One region of the Duganella sp. GW821-FHT07G03 genome, then DNA from elsewhere that is predicted to be linked to it. Evidence: predicted binding sites of a transcription regulator. Region 1 holds the regulator's gene; each other region holds the start of a gene.
The links. The regulator sigma-54, encoded in region 1, starts transcription at its own class of promoters, with help from an activator protein. The targets are predictions, from matches to a motif close to TGGCANGNAANCTGCTTT.

Region 2: a site for sigma-54 is predicted at 3,059-3,076, ahead of AC07OK_RS29670 (flavin monoamine oxidase family protein). Genes of this name have one in related genera too.
Region 3: a site for sigma-54 is predicted at 5,197-5,214, ahead of glnA (type I glutamate--ammonia ligase). Genes of this name have one in related genera too.

What each region holds. Positions count from the first base shown of each region.
Region 1 covers NZ_JBWKQE010000019.1:61,851-69,091, forward strand. Annotated here, with positions in the region: gene AC07OK_RS21880 (KpsF/GutQ family sugar-phosphate isomerase) at 1-536, shown strand, start outside; gene AC07OK_RS21885 (KdsC family phosphatase) at 536-1,066, shown strand; gene lptC (LPS export ABC transporter periplasmic protein LptC) at 1,079-1,672, shown strand; gene lptA (lipopolysaccharide transport periplasmic protein LptA) at 1,701-2,291, shown strand; gene lptB (LPS export ABC transporter ATP-binding protein) at 2,294-3,046, shown strand; gene AC07OK_RS21905 (RNA polymerase factor sigma-54) at 3,052-4,530, shown strand; gene hpf (ribosome hibernation-promoting factor, HPF/YfiA family) at 4,608-4,967, shown strand; gene AC07OK_RS21915 (enoyl-CoA hydratase/isomerase family protein) at 5,061-6,146, shown strand; gene AC07OK_RS21920 (Lrp/AsnC family transcriptional regulator) at 6,159-6,617, shown strand; gene AC07OK_RS21925 (VOC family protein) at 6,714-7,088, shown strand; gene rapZ (RNase adapter RapZ) at 7,089-7,241, opposite strand, start outside.
Region 2 covers NZ_JBWKQE010000038.1:1,062-8,302, reverse strand. Annotated here, with positions in the region: gene AC07OK_RS29680 (DEAD/DEAH box helicase) at 1-697, shown strand, start outside; gene AC07OK_RS29675 (TnsB C-terminal domain-containing protein) at 992-2,836, shown strand; gene AC07OK_RS29670 (flavin monoamine oxidase family protein) at 3,115-4,722, shown strand; gene AC07OK_RS29665 (c-type cytochrome) at 4,719-5,132, shown strand; gene AC07OK_RS29660 (RidA family protein) at 5,144-5,665, shown strand; gene AC07OK_RS29655 (TonB-dependent receptor plug domain-containing protein) at 5,713-7,241, shown strand, end outside.
Region 3 covers NZ_JBWKQE010000011.1:149-7,389, reverse strand. Annotated here, with positions in the region: gene corA (magnesium/cobalt transporter CorA) at 1-372, opposite strand, end outside; gene ntrC (nitrogen regulation protein NR(I)) at 446-1,945, opposite strand; gene glnL (nitrogen regulation protein NR(II)) at 2,016-3,113, opposite strand; gene AC07OK_RS15715 (DUF4124 domain-containing protein) at 3,124-3,615, opposite strand; gene glnA (type I glutamate--ammonia ligase) at 3,741-5,156, opposite strand; gene AC07OK_RS15705 (rhodanese-like domain-containing protein) at 5,469-5,927, shown strand; gene AC07OK_RS15700 (TAXI family TRAP transporter solute-binding subunit) at 5,924-7,241, opposite strand, start outside.

The DNA.
Region 1 (7,241 bases):
AAGCCTGCCCGATGAACCTGGCGCCGACCACCTCGACCACCGTCACGCTGGCGCTGGGCGACGCCATCGCCGTCGCGCTGCTGGACCTGCGCGGCTTCAAGGAAGAAGACTTCGCCCGCTCCCATCCGGGCGGCGCGCTGGGCCGCCGCCTGCTGACCCATGTGCGCGACGTCATGCGCAGCGGCGACGCCGTGCCGCGCGTGACCGCCGATGTCAAGCTGACCGACGCGCTGCTGGAAATCACGCACAAGGGCATGGGCATGACCGCCGTGGTCGACGCCGACGACAAGCCGATCGGCGTGTTCACCGACGGCGACCTGCGCCGCATGATCGAGAAGGTCCAGGACTTCACCAAGGTGGTGATCCGCGACGTGATGCACGCCAACCCGCGCAGCATCTCGCCGGAAAAACTGGCGGTCGACGCCGTGGCCGTGATGGAACAGTTCCGCATCAACCAGATGCTGGTGACCGACGCCGACGGCAAGCTGGTCGGCGCGCTGCACATCCACGACCTGACCCGTGCCAAGGTGATCTGATGGCCGATCTGACTTATGTGGAACGCGCCGCGCGCGTCAAGCTGATGATCTTCGACGTCGACGGCGTGCTGACCGACGGCAGCCTGCACTACGGCGCCGACGGCGAAGCGCTGAAGACCTTCAATGTGCACGACGGCCTGGGCATCAAGCTGCTGCAGGAGTCCGGCGTGCAGACCGCCATCATCAGCGCGCGCACCTCGCCGCAGGTGATCAAGCGCGCGGCCGACCTCGGCATCGTCCACCTGCACCAGGGCGGCCACGACAAGCTGACGCCGTTCAAGGCGCTGCTGGAAAAGACCGGCCTCACCGCCGACCAGGTCGGCTTCATCGGCGACGACGTGGTCGACCTGCCGATCCTGACGCGCGTCGGTTTCGCCGTCGCCGTGCCGAACGGCCGCGCCGAAGTGCTGGAGCGCGCCCACCACACCACGGTGGCCGCCGGCGGCCGCGGCGCGGTGCGCGAAGTGTGCGAGCTGCTGATGCACGCGCAGGGTACGTACGAGCGCGTGATGGCGCAGTTCCTGGTTTGACGAGGATCGAGCATGCGTAAAAAAACAGCCCATCGCTGGCAGCTTACCGTCATCATGATGGTCGGCGTGTTTGTCGCCGTCGGCAGCTTCTGGCTGGTGCAGGTGGTCAACCAGGCCGGCCAGGATGCGCAGGTGGACCAGCATCGCAATGAGCCGGACTACATCATCGACCGCTTCAGCATGGTGCGCATGAACAAGGCCGGCCAGCCGGCCTACATCATCTCCGGCGACAAGCTGACCCACCGGCCGGTCGACGATGCCTCCGACATCGACAAGCCGACTGTGCACAGCCTGTCCGGCGACCAGCCGCCGATGAATATCAATGCCGACACCGCCCATGTCGACCAGGGCAATACGCGCGTCAAGCTCAACGGTAATGTGAGCGTGGTGCGTCCGGCCGGGCCGCAAGCGCAGGCGATGCGCATGACCACGCCGGCGCTGACCGTCTACCCGGACGAAGAACGCATGGAAACCGCCAGCCCGGTGGCGCTGGAAATGGGCAACGCCAGCGCCAATGGCGTCGGCATGAAGGCCAATAACGCCACCCGCGCAGTGCAGCTGGGCGGACGCGGACAACTGACGATGCCGCCGCGCGCCGGCCATTGAGGAAACAATGATGATGAATGGAATGACGATGAAGAAACTGATACTCTCGGCGGCGATGTTGTTGATGGCGGCCGGTGTGGCCCACGCGGAAAAAGCCGATGCCAACAAGCCGACCAAGATCGATTACGACGACCTGCAAATCGACGACGTCAAGCAAATCAAGACGCTGATCGGCAATGTCGTGCTGACGCGCGGCACCTTGCTGATGAAGTCGCCGAAGGCGGTGGTGACCACCGATCCCGAAGGCTATAACTTCGTCGTGCTGACCAGCACGCCGGGCACGCTGTCGACCTTCCGCCAGAAGCGCGACGGCGCCGGCGACCAGTGGATCGAGGGTGAAGCCGAGCGCATCGAATACAGCGACAAGACCGACCTGGTCAAGCTGTTCTCGAAAGCCAGGGTGCGCCAGCTGGAAGGCCCGCGCATGACCAGCGAAGTCAACAGCGAGTTCATTTCCTACGACAGCCGCACCGAACATTTCGACGTCAAGAACAACGTCTCCGGCGTCAGCAAGCCGGGCGCCGGCCGCGGCACCATGGTGATCCAGCCGACCATCCGTCCGGCCGCGCCGGCGGCACCCGCACCGGCCGCATCGACGCCGCCGGCCACGGAGAAGTAAGCATGGAACCATCCTGCGGTAGCACCCTGATCGTGCGCGGCCTGCAAAAGACCTATGGCAAGCGCCAGGTCGTGCATGACGTGTCCCTGCAAGTCGAATGCGGCGAAGTGGTGGGCCTGCTCGGCCCCAACGGCGCCGGCAAGACCACCTCGTTCTACATGATCGTCGGCCTGGTGCCGTCGGACGCCGGCAGCATCGATATCAGCGGCACCGATATCTCCTCGCTGCCTATCCACCGCCGCGCCTCGCTCGGCTTGTCCTACCTGCCGCAGGAAGCGTCGGTGTTCCGCAAGCTGACGGTGGAAGAAAATATCCGCGCCGTCCTCGAAATCCAGAAAGTGGACGGCAAGCCTTTATCCAAGGCTGCCATTGATGAACGGCTCAATACCCTGCTGGCCGATTTGCAAATCGAAAAACTGCGCGAGAACCAGGCGCTGTCGCTGTCGGGCGGCGAGCGCCGCCGCGTGGAGATCGCGCGCGCACTGGCGACCAACCCGCGCTTCGTGCTGCTCGACGAACCATTCGCCGGGGTCGACCCGATCGCCGTGATTGAGATCCAGCGCATCGTGCGCTTCCTCAAGGAACGCGGCATCGGCGTCCTCATTACCGATCACAATGTGCGCGAGACGCTGGGCATCTGCGACCGCGCATATATCATCAACCAGGGCACGGTATTGGCTTCAGGCCGGCCAGACGACATCATCGCCAACGAATCGGTGCGTCGCGTGTATCTGGGTGAACACTTCCGCATGTAAAACCCATGAAACAGTCTTTGCAACTGCGCACGTCGCAGCACCTCGCGCTGACACCTCAGTTGCAGCAGTCGATCCGGCTGCTGCAGTTGTCGACGCTGGAGCTGCACCAGGAACTGGAACAGCTGCTGACCGATAATCCGCTGCTGGAGCGCCTCGACGACCCGCTGGACCGCTCGCTGCGGCTGCTGTCGGACGGCGCCATCAGCCAACAAGCCCCGGTCGGCGACGCGCCGCCCGAGGGCCCGCCCAACGCCCAGGAGGCGCCGGCCGCCGACGCCGACAACTACGACGGCCCGGCCGCCGACACCGAAAGCACCAGCAGCGACGCCGATGTCGACTGGAGCGACGCCGGCCGCAGCAAGGCGCCCGACGACGAGGACTCGCGGCCGCAACTGGAGGCCAGCCACTGCACCTTGCGCGAACACCTGATGGAGCAGATGCGGGTGACGGTGCTGGAGATGCGCGACCGCGCGCTGGTCGAGCTGATCATCGACGCGCTGGACGAAAACGGCTACCTCGAGGAATCGCTGGAAGAAATCCTGGCCCGCCTGCCGGAAGAACTGGAACTGGAGCTCGACGAATTGCAGACCGCCTTGTCGATGCTGCAAAGCTTCGATCCGATGGGCGTGGGCGCGCGCAACGCGTCCGAATGCCTGGCGCTGCAGATCAAGCGTCTGCCGGCGATTCCGATGGTCACGCGGCGCATGGCGCTGGCGATTGTTGAAAATCATTTGACCTGGTTTGCCCAGCGCGATTTCAACAAACTGAAGAAGGCGCTGCTGTGCGACGACGAAGATTTGCGCGAAGCACAAACCGTCATCCGCCAGTGCAATCCGCATCCGGGTTCGGCGTTCGCGTCGGACGTGTCGGACTACGTGGTGCCGGACGTGATCGTCAAAAAAGCGCGCAACGGCTGGCAAGTGAGCCTGAACAACGACGTCATGCCGCGCCTGCGCGTGAACGCCATGTACGCCAACCTGCTCAAGCAGGGAAAAGGCGAGGGCGCGATGGGCGCGCAGCTGCAGGAAGCGAAGTGGCTGATCAAGAATATGCGCCAGCGTTTCGACACGATTTTGCGCGTTGCACAAGCGATAGTAGAACGACAAAAGAACTTTTTCTCCCATGGCGCGGTTGCCATGCGCCCCCTTGTGCTTCGTGAAATTGCTGATACACTGGGTCTACACGAGAGCACTATTTCTCGTGTAACAACTCAAAAATATATGCTGACCCCGCATGGCATGTTTGAGTTGAAATATTTCTTTGGTAGCCATGTCGCCACCGAAGCGGGGGGGGAAGCAAGTTCGACGGCGATACGTGCACTCATCGTGCAATTGACAGGAGCAGAAGACCCGAAAAATCCTTTATCCGACAGTAAGATTGCGGACATGCTGGGAGAACAAGGCATGGTGATTGCGCGACGCACTGTTGCCAAATATCGCGAAGCGTTGAAGATCCCGCCAGTCAGTCTCCGTAAATCTTTGTAGTTACTTGGTTCCTGCGCGCCCGGCGGTAATGGGCTCCGCACTAACCGTAAGAAGCGACATTATCTTTAGGAGTGTGTATGAATCTCACCATCAGTGGACATCATCTCGAAGTGACCTCGGCCATCCGTGAATACGTGCAGAACAAGCTGGAACGCGTCACCCGCCACTTTGATCAAGTGATTGATATTGCTGTCATCCTGACTGTAGATAACCTCAAAGAGAAAGAGAAACGCCAGAAGGCTGAAATCAACCTGCGCATGTCGGGCAAGACCGTCTACGTGGAAAGCCTGTCGCAAGACCTGTACGCCGCCATCGATACCTTGATCGACAAGCTGGATCGGCAGGTCATGAAGTACAAAGCCAAGGTCCAAGAGCACGGCCACGATGCGATCAAGCATCTCCCGGATAGCTACGAACCCGCTGCCGCCGCCCTATAACAACGGCCCCGGCACCATCCAACTAAGGGCGCAGAGGCGCCCTTTTTTGCGCCCGCAGTAAAATAGGGTTTTCACCACGACCCTAGAGACTCCATGAGCGAATACGTCCACACCAGCGTCAGCAACGGAACCGGCTTCATCACGCTGGACCGGCCCAAGGCCTTGAACTCTTTGTCGCTGGCGATGGTGCGCGATATCACGGCGGCGCTGATGGCGTGGCGCGACGACAGCGGCGTGGCCGCCGTGGTCATCCGCAGCAGCAGCGAAAAGGCCTTCTGCGCCGGCGGCGACATCCGCTTCTTCTACGACGCCGGCCGCGCCACGCCGCAGGGCGGCAGCGCGTTGGTGGAGGATTTCTTCACCGAGGAATACGCGCTCAACCACCTGATCCATTTTTATCCCAAGCCCTACGTCGCGCTGATGGACGGCGTGGTCATGGGCGGCGGCATGGGCGTGGCGCAGGGCGGTCCTGATTGCCGCGTGCGCATCGTCACCGAGCGGACCAAGATGGCCATGCCGGAAGTGAACATCGGCCTGTTCCCGGATGTGGGCGGCAGCTATTTCCTGGCGCGCGCGCCGGGCAAGTTGGGCTGCTACCTGGGCGTCACCGGCGTCACCATCGGTGCGGCCGATGCGCTGCATGCGGGGCTGGCCGATCACTTTGTGCCGGGCAGCGACATGGCGGCGCTGTCGGCGCTGCTTGAGTCGACGCCGGGCGCGGGCTTGGCCGAGGCCATCGCGGCTTTCGCGGCGCCGTTCAGGGCCGCTGCCGGCGACAGCAAGCTGGCGGCCGAGCGCGCCGCTATCGACCGCCACTTCGGCGCCGGCTCGGTGCCCGCCATCATCGCCTCGCTGAAAACCGACGACAGCGCCTTCGCGCAAAAGACGCTGCAGGTGATGGCCACCCGCTCGCCGCTGATGATGTGCGTGACGCACGAGCTGGTCCGGCGCGGCGCCGCAATGGGCGTGGCCGATTGCCTGCGCATGGAGCGCACGCTGGTGCGCCACAACTTCGAGGACGGCGAAGTGATCGAAGGCGTGCGCGCGCTGGTCATCGACAAGGACAACGCGCCGCAGTGGAAGCCGGCCTCGCTGGACGAGGTCGACGAGGCGATGGTGCGGCGCTTCTTCCAGCCGGTGTGGCCGGACTACGCCCACCCGCTGCGCCACCTGGACTAAGCGCCGATGGCCGTGGAACTGGACCGACTCGACATCCAGATACTGAACCTGCTGCAGGAGGACGCCAGCATCCCGCTGCGGCGCATCGCCGGGCTGGTGCACGCGTCCGCCGCCACCTGCCAGCGCCGCATCGCGCAGTTGCGCGCCAGCGGCGTGCTGGTCAAGGAGGTGGCGCTGGTGGACCGGGTGCGCGTCGGCCGCCCGCTGACCGCGTTCGTCACGGTGCAGCTGGAGCAGCAGAATACCTCGCTGTTGAAAATGTTCGAGTCGCTGATGCGCGAAGAGCCCGACGTCATGGCCTGCTACGAAGTGGCGGGCGAGTTCGACTTCATGCTGGTGGTGACGGCGGTGTCGATGGAAGCGTTCCAGGCCTTCACCCGGCGCGTGTTCACGTCGAATAATAACGTCAGCAACTACAAGAGTTTGCTGGCCATGAACTGCGCCAAGTTCGAGACCAAAGTGCCGCTGTGAAGATCGAGTAATTCTTGCATCGCGGCGGGTGAGATTGCAATGTTGTCTCACCGCCGCTCAGTATGATGGGCCTTCCAACTTCAGGAGGACAGCATCATGATCGACCACGTTTCCATCGGCACCCGCGCACTGCCGCGCGCCACGGATTTCTACACCGCCTGCTTCGCGCCGCTGGGCTACACCTTGCAGCACAGCGACGCCACCCAGGTGATCTACGGCGCCGATGGCGCCTGGAGTTTTTGCCTCTACCCGTCGGTGAGCGAGGACGTGCTGGCCGGCGACCGCGCCCATGTGGCCGTCGCCGCGCCCAGCCGGCAGGCGGCCAGGGAGTTTTTCGACGCGGCGATGGGGCTTGGCGCGACACCGCTGCGCGAGCCCGGCTTGCGGCCGGACATCAACGAGCGCTACTTCGGCACCATGATCAAGGACCCGGACGGCCACACCATCGAAGTGGTGCACTGGAGCCGCTGATCAGGCCTGTTCGCGGTGGCGCAGGATGACGCGTTCGGATTGCTGGAAGTAGGCCGCCAGTTGCTCGGCCATGAAGACCGAGCGGTGCTGGCCGCCGGTGCAGCCCACCGCCACCGTCAGGTAGCTGCGGTTGTCGGTCTTGAAGGACGGCAG
Region 2 (7,241 bases), on a different contig from region 1:
CCAGCACGGCGTCAAGCCGGGCAATATCGTCGGCGCCATCGCCAACGAAGGCGGTATCGACTCCAAGAACATCGGCCGCATCGAGATCTACGACGACTACAGCGTGCTCGATATGCCGGACAACCTGACCGGCGACGTGCTCGATCACTTGGCCGGCATCAAGGTCGCCGGCCAGCAGCTGCGCATCAGCCGCGATGGCGGCGAGGGCGCACCGTCGTCGGCGCCAGCACCAGCGCCGGTTGCGGCCCGTCCGGTACCGCCGCGCGCGCCGTCCGCTCCTGCGGCTTCGCCGCTGGCCAAGGCCGCACGTGTGGAATCGGCCGAAGTGGAAGAGGAAGCCGCTCCGAAGAAGAAAAAGGAAAAGCCAGGCAAGGTCACCGTGCCGATGAGCGCTTTCCGCATCGAAGTGGGCAGCAACCATGCGGCCACGCCGTCCAACATCGTCGGCGCCATCGCCAACGAGGCTGGGCTGGAAGCCAAGCATATCGGCCGCATCGAGATCTTCGACACCTACAGCATGCTGGAGCTGCCGGACGGGATGCCGCCGGAACTGTTCAAGCACCTGGGCAAGGTATGGGTCGGCGGCGCGCAGCTGAAGATCAGCCAGGCCGACCGCATGCCGCCGGAATCGGGCAAGGCCACGCCGCCTAAAAAGCCGGCGCCTGGTGCCAAGGCCGGGTTCAAGAAGAAGTATTAATCGTTGAGTATTAATCGTTGAGTATTAATCTTTAAGTTATAAATCGTTTCACACCACAGGGCCGCAAGGCCCTGTTTTCATATGGGCCGCCTGCACGCGCGCGGTGCGCCCGGCGGCCGCCTTGCACCACAAGCACGCTAGTCGCAGGCGCCGGCCCATCTGTCCAGCAGCGTTTTCATAGGAGCGCAGCCTCTGGCCCGTTTATTGCATTGAGGAGGAGACAAACCGACAAGTCGTTGAGTAAGGAGCACGGAATGACCGCATTGTTTCTACACTCCCGCACACGAGGCGCCGATGCTGCTGCGGAATGACCTGCTGCACTACACGCATCCGTCTCCGCGCACCGTCCGCGTGCTGTGGATCGCCCCCGAACAAAGCCACGCCTATGTATTCGACGTGGCGGCGCGCTCGGCCGACGTCGAACTGGTGACGCTGCCGGCGCTGCACGCCGACATCCGCGCCGGCCACGCGCGCGTGCTGGCGGCCGATCCCTACCTGATGGTGGTCAGCCAGGAGCTGCTGCCGCCCAAGCATCTGCAACTGCGCGCCCGCGCGTGGCAGATCGTCGAAGCGCTGGTGGCGCTGGAACCGGGCATCTACGAAGCGCGCCAGCGCGGCCAGTTGGTCGCGCAGGCCACGGCCACGCATGGCGTCTCGCACCCCACCATCTACCGCTACCTGCGCCGCTACTGGCAGCGCGGCCAGACGCCCAACGCGCTGTTGCCCGACTACTGCAATTCCGGCGGGCGCGGCAAGGTGCGCCAGGCCTCGGCCGGCGTCAAGCGCGGCCGCCCGCGCAAGAACGGCGCCGACGATGGTCCCGGCATGAACGCCGACGCGGAAATCCGCCGCGCATTCCGGGTCGCCATCGCGCACTACGCGGCCGGCCACGCCAAGTTCTCGCGGCTGGGCGCCTACCAGCAGATGCTGGCCGACTTCTTCTGCGAACGCCGCATCGACGCCGACAGCGGCCGCGTGCTGGCGACGTCCGGCGCGCAGCCGGACGCGCTGCCAACCTTCGGCCAGTTCAATTACTGGCTCGATCACGACGACGACCGGCCGCCGGAAGTGGCGCGCCGCAGCGCCGCCGCCGCAGCGCGCGGTTGGCAGGGCGCCGGCTTCGGCGACGACGCGCAGCCGCAGGCCGTCGATCCCGCAGCGCTGCCCGGCCGGCCCGGCGCCGGCTTCTATCTGGACGTGGTGCGCGCCGGGGTGCAGCTGGTCTCGCGCGCCGACCGCCAGCAGGCCATCGGCCGGCCGCTGGTGTACGTGGCGGTCGACACCTTCAGTGGCATGGTGGCCGGCGTCTACATCGGCCTCGGTGCGCCCAGCTGGCAGCACGCCATGCTGGCGTTGGCCCACTGCGGCGCCGACAAGCAGCGCTACAGCCAGCAGTACGGCCGCTCCATTGAGGCCGGGCAGTGGCCCTGTCGCCACCTGCCGGAAACCCTGTACACCAACCCCGCGCTGAGCGGCGGCGCACAGTGCGACACACTGCTCAACAACTTCAACCTGCGCTGTGTCGACGCCGGCGACGGTCCGGGCGAATGGAAGGCCGTGCTGGAAAAACGCTTCCTGCTGCTGGCGCCGGGCGATGCCGGCGCGGCCTGCCGGCTGGACGGCGTGCTCGATCTGGACCAGTTCACCCGCATCGTCATCGACGCCATCCTCTATCACAACAACAGCCGCCGGCTGCCCAACCACGGCAACGCCACGCCGCGCGAACTGTGGGAGTGGGGCGTCACTCAGCGTGGCGGCAGCCTGAAGACCTATCCCGAACAGCTGCTGCGTTGCAGCCTGATGCCGGCCACCCAGGCCACCGTCACCGCCGACGGCATCGTGCTGTTCGACAGCGTCTACACCTGCGCACGCGCCATCAACGAACGCTGGTTCGAGCGCGCGCGCCAGCGCGGGCAGTGGCAGGTGCGCGTCGCCTACGACCCGGCCGACATGGACATGATTTATTTGTTGGACGCCGGCGCGCCCATGCAGTTCCACGCTTGCCACATGGCCGACAGCAGCAGCGCGCAGCGCCACCTCGCGGCGGCGGAAATCGCCCGCCTGCCGCACCTCATCCCCGCCGTCTCCGCAACACCCCTACGTAGCACTACGCACGCTGTCGCCAGCTACGCTAACTGATTTTTAAAACCGATAGCACACGGCGCTGTCCAGCGCCGTGCACACCACTTCCATCCATTTCGGTGCACGCCTCCCGCTGGTGCGGCGTGCCGTTTTCGCGCTGGCGCAACCTTAAATTCGACAAATAAAGTCTGTCGCTGGAAACGCTTCTAAAGAGGTCATATCACCTTATCCCATCAGGCTCGCTTCAACGGCGAAGCATGTTTATTTTGCCTGGATTCGTGGCACGGCGATTGCTAGATAGGGACTATGGAAACGCAAGCCACGAAAGGAAATCGATGAATAGTAAAACAGTCAAATCGTTTAAATCGTTTAGTGCATTGACACGGAGGGATTTCCTGTATCGGGCGGCGGCGGTGGGCGGCACCGGCCTGCTGTTGAACACCATGAACGCCTGGGGCATGGGCATAGGCTCGACCGCCTCCGCGCCGCCGGCGCTGAGCGGCAGCGGCAAAGGCAAGAAGGTGCTGATACTGGGCGCCGGCCTGGCCGGCATGACCGCCGCCTACGAGCTGGGGAAACTGGGCTACCACTGCCAGATCCTCGAAGCGCGTGCCTTCGCCGGCGGCCGCTGCCAGACCGCGCGCAAGGGCTTCAGCCTGACCGAGCTTGGCGGCGACAAGCAGACCTGCGAATTCGACGACGGCCAGTACATCAACCACGGCCCGTGGCGCATCCCGCTGCACCACCAGTCGACGCTGCACTACACGCGGCTGTTCGAGGTGCCGCTGGAAGTCATGGTCAACGATAACGACCACTCCTTCGTCTACTCGGAAAACGCCGGCCCCTACGCCGGCAAGCGCATGCGGGTGGCCGAGATCAAGGCCGACATGCGCGGCCACGTCTCCGAGCTGCTGGCCAAGTCGGTCAAGAGCAAGCAGCTGGACGCCGAACTGACCGCCGACGACCAGCGCCTGCTGCTCGACTACCTGGCGCACGAAGGCCAGCTGGCCGGCGCCGACCTGCAATACAAGGGCCGCAGCGGCCGCGGTTTCACGGTCAACCCCGGCGCCGGCATGTCGCCGGGAGCGGGCACGCCGTCCGACCCGCTGGGCTTCAAGGACCTGCTGGCCTCCAAGCTGGGCAACGTCTACAGCGCGGTGCAGGACTTCCCGATGCAGAACACCATGTTCCAGCCGGTGGGCGGCATGGACGCCATCGCCAAGGCGTTTGAAAAGCGCGTCGGCAAGAACATCCGCTACCGCTCGGAAGTGCAGACCATCCGCCAGAACGACAAGGGCGTCACCGTCACCTACAAGGACACCGCCACCGGAAAAAGCGGCAGCATCGCCGCCGACTACTGCCTGGTGGCGATGCCGCTGTCGGTGCTGCGCCAGATCGACACCGACTTCTCGGACAAGTTCAAGCAGGCCGTCGCCACGGTGGCCTACGCGCCGGTCGGCAAGATCGGCCTGCAGATGAAGCGCCGCTTCTGGGAAGAGGACGAGCACCTGTACGGCGGCCATGTGCTCACCGACCTCAAAGGCATCAACACCATCTCGATGCCGTCCTACGGCTGGCAAAAGAAGAAGGGCGTGCTGCTCGGTTATTACCAGTACCAGACGGCCGCGATCGAGACCAGCGCGCTGTCGCCGAAGGAGCGCGCCGCCTTCGCGCTGGAGGCGGGGCAGAAGATCTTCCCGCAGTACACGGAGAACTTCGAGACCGCGTTCTCGGTCGCCTGGCACCGCGTGCAGTACAACCTGGGCGGCTGGGCCGAGTGGACCGACAAGACCCGCGCCGCCGCCTATCCCATCCTGGTCGAGGGCGAGGGCCGCGTGCTGCTGGCCGGCGAGCACCTGAGCTACCTGACCGGCTGGCAGGCCGGCGCCATCGAATCGGCGTGGCAGCAGATCGCCAAGATCCATGAAAGGGCCAGCGCATGAAGGAGGTGTTGATCAAGGCGGCGATGGCGATCATCGCCGTGCTGGCGGCCGGCGCCAGCGCGCCGTCGCGCGCGCAGCAGATGGACGGCAAGGCGCTGTTCATGAAGAACTGCGCGGCCTGCCACCAGGCCAGCGGCAAGGGCATACCGGGCGCCTTCCCGGCGCTGGCGGGGAACAAGTTCGTGCAGGGGAAGGGCGCCGACGTCGCCACGGTGCTGCTCAAAGGGCGCGGCGGCATGCCCGACTTCAGCGACAGCCTGAGCGACCAGGAGATCGCCGCCATTCTCAGTTTCGTGCGCAGCAACTGGGGCAACCAGGCCACGCCGCTGAGCGAGCCGGAAGTGCTGGCGCTGCGCGACGTGCTGCAAGTCGACCATTTTAGTAACGGCCAGATGTCCAACAAACACTGAAAGAAGAACGCATGAACAAAGCAATCGTCTCCCTGTTGATTCCGGCCGCACTGGCGCTGATGCCGGTCGCCGCCGGCGCCGCCCCCAAGGCCGCCGCTGCCGCTGCCGACATCGTCCGCCACAAGATCCCCGGCTCGGATTTCCCGATCGCGCTGGCCGTCACCGTGCCGTCGACCGCCACCATCCACTTCGTCAGCGGCCAGGTGCCCGCCGTCGCCGACGCCGGCGCCGCGCCGGATTCGCTGGCCGCCTTCGGCGACACCCGGACCCAGTCCGAATCGGTGCTGAAGAAGATCAAGGAAGTCCTGGAGGGCATGAAGCTCGACATGACGGACGTGGTCAAGATGACCGTCTACCTGGTCGGCGATCCGGCCAAGGGCGGCAAGGCCGACACCAAGGGCTTCATGGAAGCCTACACCCAGCACTTCGGCGGCGCGCAGACCAAGCTGCCGGCGCGCGCCGTGGTGCAGGTGGCGGCCCTGAGCAATCCGGGCTGGCTGGTGGAAATCGAAGTCGTCGCCGCAAAAAAATAACTACGTAGCAGGGTCTTACTTTCTTTTTTATTCAATGGGGATTTACTATGCATAAGGCCATACTCAAGACCGGCGTCGCCGCCGTGTTGTCCACCCTGTCGATGGGTTCCGCCTACGCCGCCGACGCAGCAGAAGCGGCGGCCGGCGACGCCACCGTCAGCGCGGTGATCGTCACCGGCACCCGCTCCAGCGGCATCAAGGTGGAGAACAGCGCCTCGCCGATCCAGGTGCTCGATTCGGCCTCGCTGCAACGCACCGGCCAGCCGGACCTGATCCAGGCGCTGGCGCAGAACCTGCCGTCGTTCACGGCGCAGGCCGTCGGCGGCGACACCGCCAACCTGACCTTGTCGGCCCGCCTGCGCGGCTTGAGCCCGAATAACACGCTGGTGCTGATCAACGGCAAACGCCGCCACGGCACCGCCAACCTGGCCGTGCTTGGCGGGCCATACCAGGGCGGCGCCGCGGCTGACCTGAACTACATCCCGGTCTCCGCGATCGACCACATCGAAGTGCTGCAGGACGGCGCCGCCGCCCAATACGGCTCCGACGCCATCGCCGGCGTGATCAACATCATCCTCAAGTCGAACAACCACGGCGGCACCGCCAGCGCCACCGGCGGCGGCTATTCCGACGGCGGCGGCCGCACCGGTGACGCCTCGGCCAACGTCGGCGTCGAACCGTTCAAGGATGCTTATCTGAGCCTGACCGCAGAATCCAAGTACCACGGCTACAGCGACCGTGGCGGCATCGATCCGCGCGTGATCAACCCAGCCAACATGGCGAAGTATCCGGGCATGTTCCAGCAGGCCGGCTACCCGCACGTCAACCACATCTCGGGCGACGCGCAGTACCACCTGAACGTCCTGGCGGCCAACTTCGGCTACGACTTCGCGCCGGACAGCCAGCTGTACGCCATCGCCACCTGGGGCCACAAGGAAGCGCGCGCCTACGAGAACTATCGCCTGCCGAGCCGCCTGCCGAAGGTCTATCCGACCGGCTTCTCGCCGAAGGAAACCATGAAGCAGGACGACTTTGCGCTGACCGGCGGCGTCAAGGGCGTGCTGGCCGGCTGGAATACGGACCTGAGCTCCACCTACGGCAAGGACACCAGCAAGATCGGCGTGGCCGATTCGGGCAACGTCTCGCTGTTCAACGACACCGGCAGCACGCCGACCGTGTTCCGCGCCGGTTCCTTCATCGCCAGCCAGCTGACCACGTCGCTGGAAGCGAGCCGCGAATTCGCGGTGGGCTGGGCCAAGCCGCTGAACGTGGCGGCCGGCCTCGAGCACCGCATCGACCAGTACGAGATCGAAGCGGGCGACGCCGCCTCGCGCTACAAGGAAGGTTCGCAGTCCTATCCGGGCTTCTCGCTGACCGACGCCGGCAGCCACCGCCGCACCAACGAGGCGGCCTACATCGACCTGGCCGGTAACCCGGTCACCGACCTGACCCTGGACCTGGCGGCGCGCTACGAACACTTCTCCGACTTCGGCAACGCCAAGGTCGGCAAGTTCACCGCGCGCTACGACATCTCGCCGGTGGTGGGCGTGCGCGGCACCTTCAGCAACGGCTTCCG
Region 3 (7,241 bases), on a different contig from region 1:
CCGCGCGCGCACCCCGAGGAAGCCCTGCTGGCTGTGGCCGTCGCGCGCCGACAGCACATAGCTGTCGCCGACGAATATATCGACCTCGCCGACCGCCACGTCGCCGTCGCGGCACTCGATGGTCTTGACCACCACGAACAGCGAATCGCCGTACTCCTCGATCTTGGGCCGCTGGTGGCCGCGCCGCGCATCCTCTACCGCCAGCTCGTGCAGGCCGAACTCCTGCTGCATGATCGCCAGCTCGTCCGGCTGGGCGTCGCGCAGCGCGACCCAGACAAAGGTCTCCGGCTTCTCGATGTAGTCGCTGATCTCCTCGACCGGAATGTCCGCCAGCTTCTGGCCGTCCTGATAGGCCACACAATTAATCAGCATACTGTTTCCATAAAAAAAAAGCCCTTGGCTTCATCAGCCAAGAGCTTACCTCAAACCGGCGCGGCAGCCGGGATCAATCGTCCTTGGCGCCGTCGATGCCGAGTTCGGCGATCTTGCGGGTGATGGTGTTGCGGCCTATGCCCAGGCGCACCGCCGCGTCGTTCTTGCGGCCGTGCGTGTGCTTGAGCGCGGTGCGTATCAGCGCCGACTCGAACTGCCGGCCCAGCACCGCCATCACTTCCTGCTGTCCGCCGCTGAGCATGCTGGCGGCCTGCGCTTCCAGCAAGCCCAGCCACGCGTCCGGCGCGCCGGACGCAGTCGACGCATGCGCGCCGCCGCTGTCGGCCACCGGCATCGCCATCACCGTGCCGTGATGCTGGATAGGCGCATAGCTCTCGACCGGCGCCGGCGCGTGGCCCTGCTCCTGCGTCAGCTCCAGCGGCAGATCCTTCACTTCCACCGTCTGGCCCGGCGCCATCACCGTGATCCAGTTGCACAGGTTTTCCAGCTGGCGCACATTGCCCGGCAAATCCAGGCCGCTGAGGAATTGCAGCGTGGAGTCGCTCATGCGCTTGGCTTCCACGCCCAGCTGCTTGGCGCTCTGCACCAGGAAGTGGCGCACCAAAATAGGGATGTCTTCGCGCCGCTCCCTCAAACTGGGCAGGCGCAGGCGGATCACGTTGAGGCGGTGATACAAGTCTTCGCGGAACAAGCCTTCGCGCACGCGCTGCTCGAGGTTCTGGTGGGTGGCGGTGATCACGCGCACATTGGCCTTGAGCGGCTGGTGGCCGCCGACGCGGTAGAAGTGGCCGTCCGACAGCACGCGCAGCAAACGGGTCTGCAAATCGAAGGGCATGTCGCCGATCTCGTCGAGGAACAGCGTGCCGTTCTCGGCCTGCTCGAAGCGGCCGCGGCGCGTGGTCTGCGCGCCGGTGAAGGCGCCGCGCTCGTGGCCGAACAGTTCGGACTCCAGCAAGTCCTTCGGGATCGCCGCCGTGTTGAGCGCGATGAAGGGCTGCGCCGCGCGCGGGCTGTGCTTGTGCAGCGCGCGCGCCACCAGCTCCTTGCCCGAGCCCGATTCGCCGGTGATCAGCACCGTCACGTTCGATTGCGACAGGCGGCCGATGGCGCGGAACACTTCCTGCATCGCCGGCGCCTGGCCGAGGATTTCCGGCGTCTCCGACGGGCCCGACTCGACGCTGGTCTCGCGCAGGCTCTCGTCCAGCGCGCGGCGGATCAGCTCGACGGCCTTGTCGATGTCGAACGGTTTGGCCAGGTATTCAAAGGCGCCGCCCTGGAAGGCCGCGACCGCCGAATCGAGGTCGGAGAAGGCGGTGATGATGATGACCGGCAGGCCGGGGAAGCGCGACTTCACCAGCTGCAGCAGGTCAAGGCCGGAGTCGCCCGGCATGCGGATGTCGGACACCAGCACCTGCGGCGTCTCGAACTCCAGCGCGGCGATGGCGTCGCGCGCGTTGGCAAAACTCTTGGTGGCCAGGTTTTCCCGGGCCAGTGCTTTTTCCAGTACCCAGCGGATCGATTCGTCGTCGTCTACTATCCAGATTGGCTTCATGTGTTGTGTGTATCCCGCAATATGGATCGTCAATCAAGGGACCCGGCATCCGCCCCCTGCCCGCCTGGGCTTATGGCAGTGGCAGCAGGATGCGGAAGTCCGTATATCCAGGCCGGCTCTCGCACTCGATCACACCCATGTGCTGCTGCACAAAGGTCTGCGCTAGGGTCAGCCCCAAGCCGCTGCCGCCTTCCCTGCCCGATACCAAGGGATAGAAAATCCGGTCGCGGATCTGGGGTGCGATGCCCGGTCCATTGTCAATGATATGCAAGTCTAATGCCAGCCCGTAACGGACCTTGGCCAGGGTGACTTGGCGCGCCACGCGCGTCTTGAAAACGATCTCCGCATCGCCGGCGTCGATGCGGCTGGCCAGCGCCTGGGCGGCGTTATGCGCGATGTTGAGCACGGTCTGGATCAGCTGCTCCTTGTCGCCGCGGAACTCGGGGATCGAGGCGTCGTAGTCGCGCAAGATCCTCAGGCCGGACGGGAACTCGGCCAGCATCAGGCTGCGCACCCGCTCCAGCACTTCGTGGATGTTGACGTCGCCGACGATGTGCGGCCGGCGGTGCGGCGCCAGCAGGCGGTCGACCAGCGTTTGCAGCCGGTCCGCCTCCTTGATGATGACCTGGGTGTATTCGCGCAGCTGGCCGGCGTGCAGCGCCGGCAGCTCCATCTCCAGCAGCTGCGCGGCGCCGCGGATGCCGCCCAGCGGGTTCTTGATCTCGTGCGCCAGGTTGCGGATCAGCTCCTTGTTGACCTGGCTCTGGTCGAGGATGCGCTCCTCGCGGTCCAGCTTGAGGTGCTGCAGGTGCTCGCGCAGCTCGATCAGGATGTGGCCGGGCGGATCCTCCAGCGCCGAGACGATGCTGTGCACATGCAGCGCATCGCGCCCGGCCCGCTCCAGCATCAGGTCCTGGCGCAGGTCGGAGAACTTGTGCTCGCGCGCCTGGGTGCAGATGTTGTCGAGCTCGCCGGGGTTGAGGAACTGCGCGCTCAGCGTCTGGCGCGACAGCGCCTTGAGCGAGCTCTCCAGCAGATTCTCTGCGGCCGCGTTGGCGTAGACGAACTGGCCCTCGGCGTCCAGCAGCACCACGGCCGAAGCCAGCAGTTCCAGACCCGCCAGTGCCGGTGGGCGGTGCTTGCCGGCGTTAAGACTAGTAGGGCTCATAGTAAACTCGTCATCGGATATTCGCGATCTCACGTTTCAAGGCTTCGATATTCTTTTCCGAGCGGCCGATGTTGTCGCGCATGGCGGCCACCCGCTCCTGGTACTTGGCGTAGTTGCGCTCGTCGCCGCGCCGTTCCGGCTCGCCGTTGTTGAACTCCTTGCGCAGCTCCGCCAGCCGTTGCGCCTCGTTCTTCAGCTCTTCTTCCAGGATGCCGCGGCGGTCGGCGTCGCGGGCGCGCTGCTCGGCGCCGTCGACGCGCGGAAAGTCGCCCGGCGTGCTGACCGGCGCCGGCACATTGCCGCTGCGCGCGGGCGTGCCCTGGCGGCGCGGCGGCGCTGGTATCACGGTGCCCGGCAAGTCCATCGACTTGCAGTAGCTGCCGCGGTTGATGTCGGTGTACTCGATGCTGCCGTTGGGCGTGACGCACTTGTAGATCTGCGCCTGGGCAGTACCGCAGCCCAGCAGCGCCAGCAACACACATCGTTTAAAGCTAGTTGTCATTCGTAATCCGTGGGTGGAACTCTCCATCCCGAATATACAACATCCAAAGAAAAACGCGGGGAAAGCTCTGCTCGCCCCGCGTTTTTTGCTTCACCACAGGCACCGGCGGCGCCGGTGCGTTGCCATTACAGCGAGTAGTACATGTCGAACTCGGCAGGGTGAGTCGTCATGCGCATGCGCTGGACGTCCTGCATTTTCAGTTCGATGTAAGCGTCGATCATGGAATCGCTGAACACGCCGCCACGGGTCAGGAACTCGCGGTCTTTGTTCAGGTTGTCCAGGGCTTCTTCCAGCGAAGCGCACACGGTTGGGATCAGTGCGTCTTCTTCCGGCGGCAGGTGGTACAGATCTTTCGATGCTGCTTCGCCCGGGTGGATCTTGTTGGCGATACCGTCCAGACCGGCCATCAGCAGCGCTGCGAAGCACAGGTAGACGTTGGCCAGTGGATCCGGGAAGCGGGTTTCGATACGGCGGCCCTTAGGATTGGCCACGTGCGGAATACGGATCGAAGCCGAACGGTTCTTGGCCGAGTACGCCAGTTTGACCGGCGCTTCGTAGCCTGGAACCAGACGCTTGTACGAGTTGGTGCCTGGGTTGGTGATCGCGTTCAGCGCCTTGGCGTGCTTGATGATGCCGCCGATGTAGTACAGCGCGGTGTCGGACAGGCCGGCATAGCCGTCGCCGGCGAACAGGTTGACGCCGTCTTTCCAGATCGACTGGTGCACGTGCATGCCGGAACCGTTGTCGCCAACGATAGGCTTAGGCATGAAGGTGGCGGTCTTGCCGTAGCTGTGGGCCACGTTCCAGACCACGTATTTCAGGTTCTGGGTCCAGTCGGCGCGCTCGACCAGGGTCGAGAACTTGGTGCCGATTTCGTTCTGGCCAGCGCCAGCCACTTCGTGGTGGTGCACTTCGACCGGAATGCCCAGCGATTCGAGGATCAGGCACATTTCCGAACGCATGTCCTGGAAGCTGTCCACTGGTGGCACTGGGAAGTAGCCGCCCTTGACGGTAGGACGGTGGCCGGTGTTGCCGCCCTCGAGCTTCTCACCGGTGGTCCACGAGGCTTCTTCGGAATCGATCTTGACGAAGCAGCCGGACATGTCGATCTTCCAGCGCACGCTGTCGAAGATGAAGAACTCTGGCTCCGGGCCGAAGTAGGCGGTGTCGCCCATGCCGGACGATTTCAGGTAGGCTTCAGCGCGCTTGGCGATGGAGCGTGGATCGCGGTCGTAACCCTTGCCGTCGGCAGGCTCGATGACGTCGCACTGCATGAACAGCGTGGTCTCTTCCATGAACGGGTCGATGTTCGCGGTGTTTGGATCTGGCAGCAGAATCATGTCCGAAGCTTCGATGCCTTTCCAGCCGGCGATCGAGGAACCGTCGAAGGCGTGGCCCGATTCGAACTTGTCGATGTCGAAGTGCGACACAGGCACGGTGACGTGCTGTTCTTTACCACGGGTGTCGGCGAAACGGAAATCAACGAATTTGACTTCGTTTTCCTGGACCATTTTCAGAACTTCTGCGGCTGTCATTGCCATGCGTATCTCCTAAAGGAATGTGGGACTCGTGCGCTCTTGGTAAGCAGTATCCGTGCCAGCTTAAAACTCATCAGCTTATGTCGATAGCGTCTTTGAACTTGCTGGCAAAATGAATCTAAAATTCACCAGCGGGCCCAAGTGCCACTATTTGAGGCATCGCAATACCGCACCAACTGAGTGCATGTTCGAGATATTGCACCTGTTTTGTGCATTTTTGGAAGATTTCCGAAAAATGCACTGCTTCGGTGCACCTGCGTGTGGTGCGGGCGCAGGAAGCCTATAATAAACTCAAACTTATTTCTGGAACATGACATGAGCAAAATAGACGATATTCTTGCATTGGCCCGCAGCCGCAGCAAAGACTGGCCCTATGCCGGCGCCGTGACGCCGCAGGAAGCCTTTGAACTGATCAGCGCCGACAACGCGGTCAAGCTGGTCGACGTCCGCACCCATGCCGAGCGCGACTGGGTGGGCCGGGTGGCGATACCGGAAGCCCAACATGGTGCGGTCCAGTGGAGTCTGTATCCGGGCGGGATCGCCAACCATGAGTTCATCGAAGAGCTGAACTCGGTGGCGCGCAAGGACCAGGTGATTTTATTCCTGTGCCGTTCCGGCGTGCGCTCGCGCAGCGCCGCCAAGCTGGCCACCGAACACGGCTACCAGCACTGCTACGACATCCTGGAAGGCTTCGAGGGCGACAAGGACGAGCACGGCCACCGCAAGCACGTCAGCGGCTGGTGCAAGGCCGAGCTGCCTTGGACCGGCGCTTAAACCGCCACCGCCTCATCGACAGCAGGCGCCGATTCGCCCATCAGGAACTGGATACGCTTGCGCACGAACTGGATGTGGCTGCGCAGGCCGTACAAGCCGTCCGCGAACGATAGCGGGATCGATACCTGGTTGACCAGGTCCTCGATCTCGTTCAGGCGCACCAGCTGGGCCTCGTAGACCTGCATGCGGGTGTCATCCGACGCCTCCTCCACCGCCTGCTCCACCGCGCGCAGCTGGCCGTACCAGCGGTACACGCGCGAACGGATGCGCCACACATACAGCGGCGGCACCACCTTGGACAACGGCAGTATCAGCGCGCCCAGCGCCACCACCACGACCCACATGCGGTCGAAGAAATTCGCCAGCCAGAACGTCATATAGCGTTGCAGCAGCGGCGGACCGCTCTTGTAGTACTTGGCCGCCTCGGCGTCGACCGGGATCTCGGTGTACTTGGCCGACGGGAACTGGCCCTGCTGCGAGAACCAGCCGGCGCCGCTGTGAATGCTGGCGGCCGCCTGCACGAACAGATCGGTCAGCGCCGGATGCAGGTCGTCGCGCGCCACCAGCGTGGCGGTCGGGGCGATCAGGTTGTAGTCCTCGGCCGGGATGTCGCGGCCGAGGTCGACGATCCCCTGCGGCAGCACCACGTGGCTCAGGAAGGGCAGCTTGCGGGCGTAGGCTTCCGCCTGGTTGAAGTTGAACAGCTTGATGCCCGGCGTCTGCAGCAGCATCTGGATCAGCGGCGCTTCCGGCGCCGAGGTGAACACCAGGCCGTCGATGCGGCCTTCCAGCAATTCGACCGTGGCCGGCGTGTTGGCCAGCGAGAAGTGCTCGACCTCGCCCTTCTCCACGCCGTTGAGCTCCAGCACCTGGCGGAACAGGCGCGAGGAGCCCGCGCCCTTGGCGCCGAAGTTGATCTTCAGGCCCCTCAGCTGGGTCAGCTGGGTGATGGGCGGCTTGCCCTTGGTCTCGCGCAGGAACAGCCACAGCGGCTCGACAAACAGGCTGCCGAGCGAGGTCAGGCCCTCGCGTTCGGCCGCCTCCTCGTTGGTGGAGCCGCTCTGCACGAAGGCGATGTCGACTTCGCCGGCCTTAAGGCGCTTGAGGTTTTCGCCGGAGCCGGCGGACGGCACCAGCGTCACCTTGACGCCGTGCTTGGCCAGCGCGGCCGCGTATTTCTTGCCGAACTCAGCGTAGGCGCTGTTTTCCTGGCCGGTGGCCAGGCGCACCGTGCGCGGCGGCGCCGGGTCCACCAGCCAGTAGGCCAGCAGGCAGACGGCGGCGATCAGGGCGATGGTGGGCGCGGCGGCGACA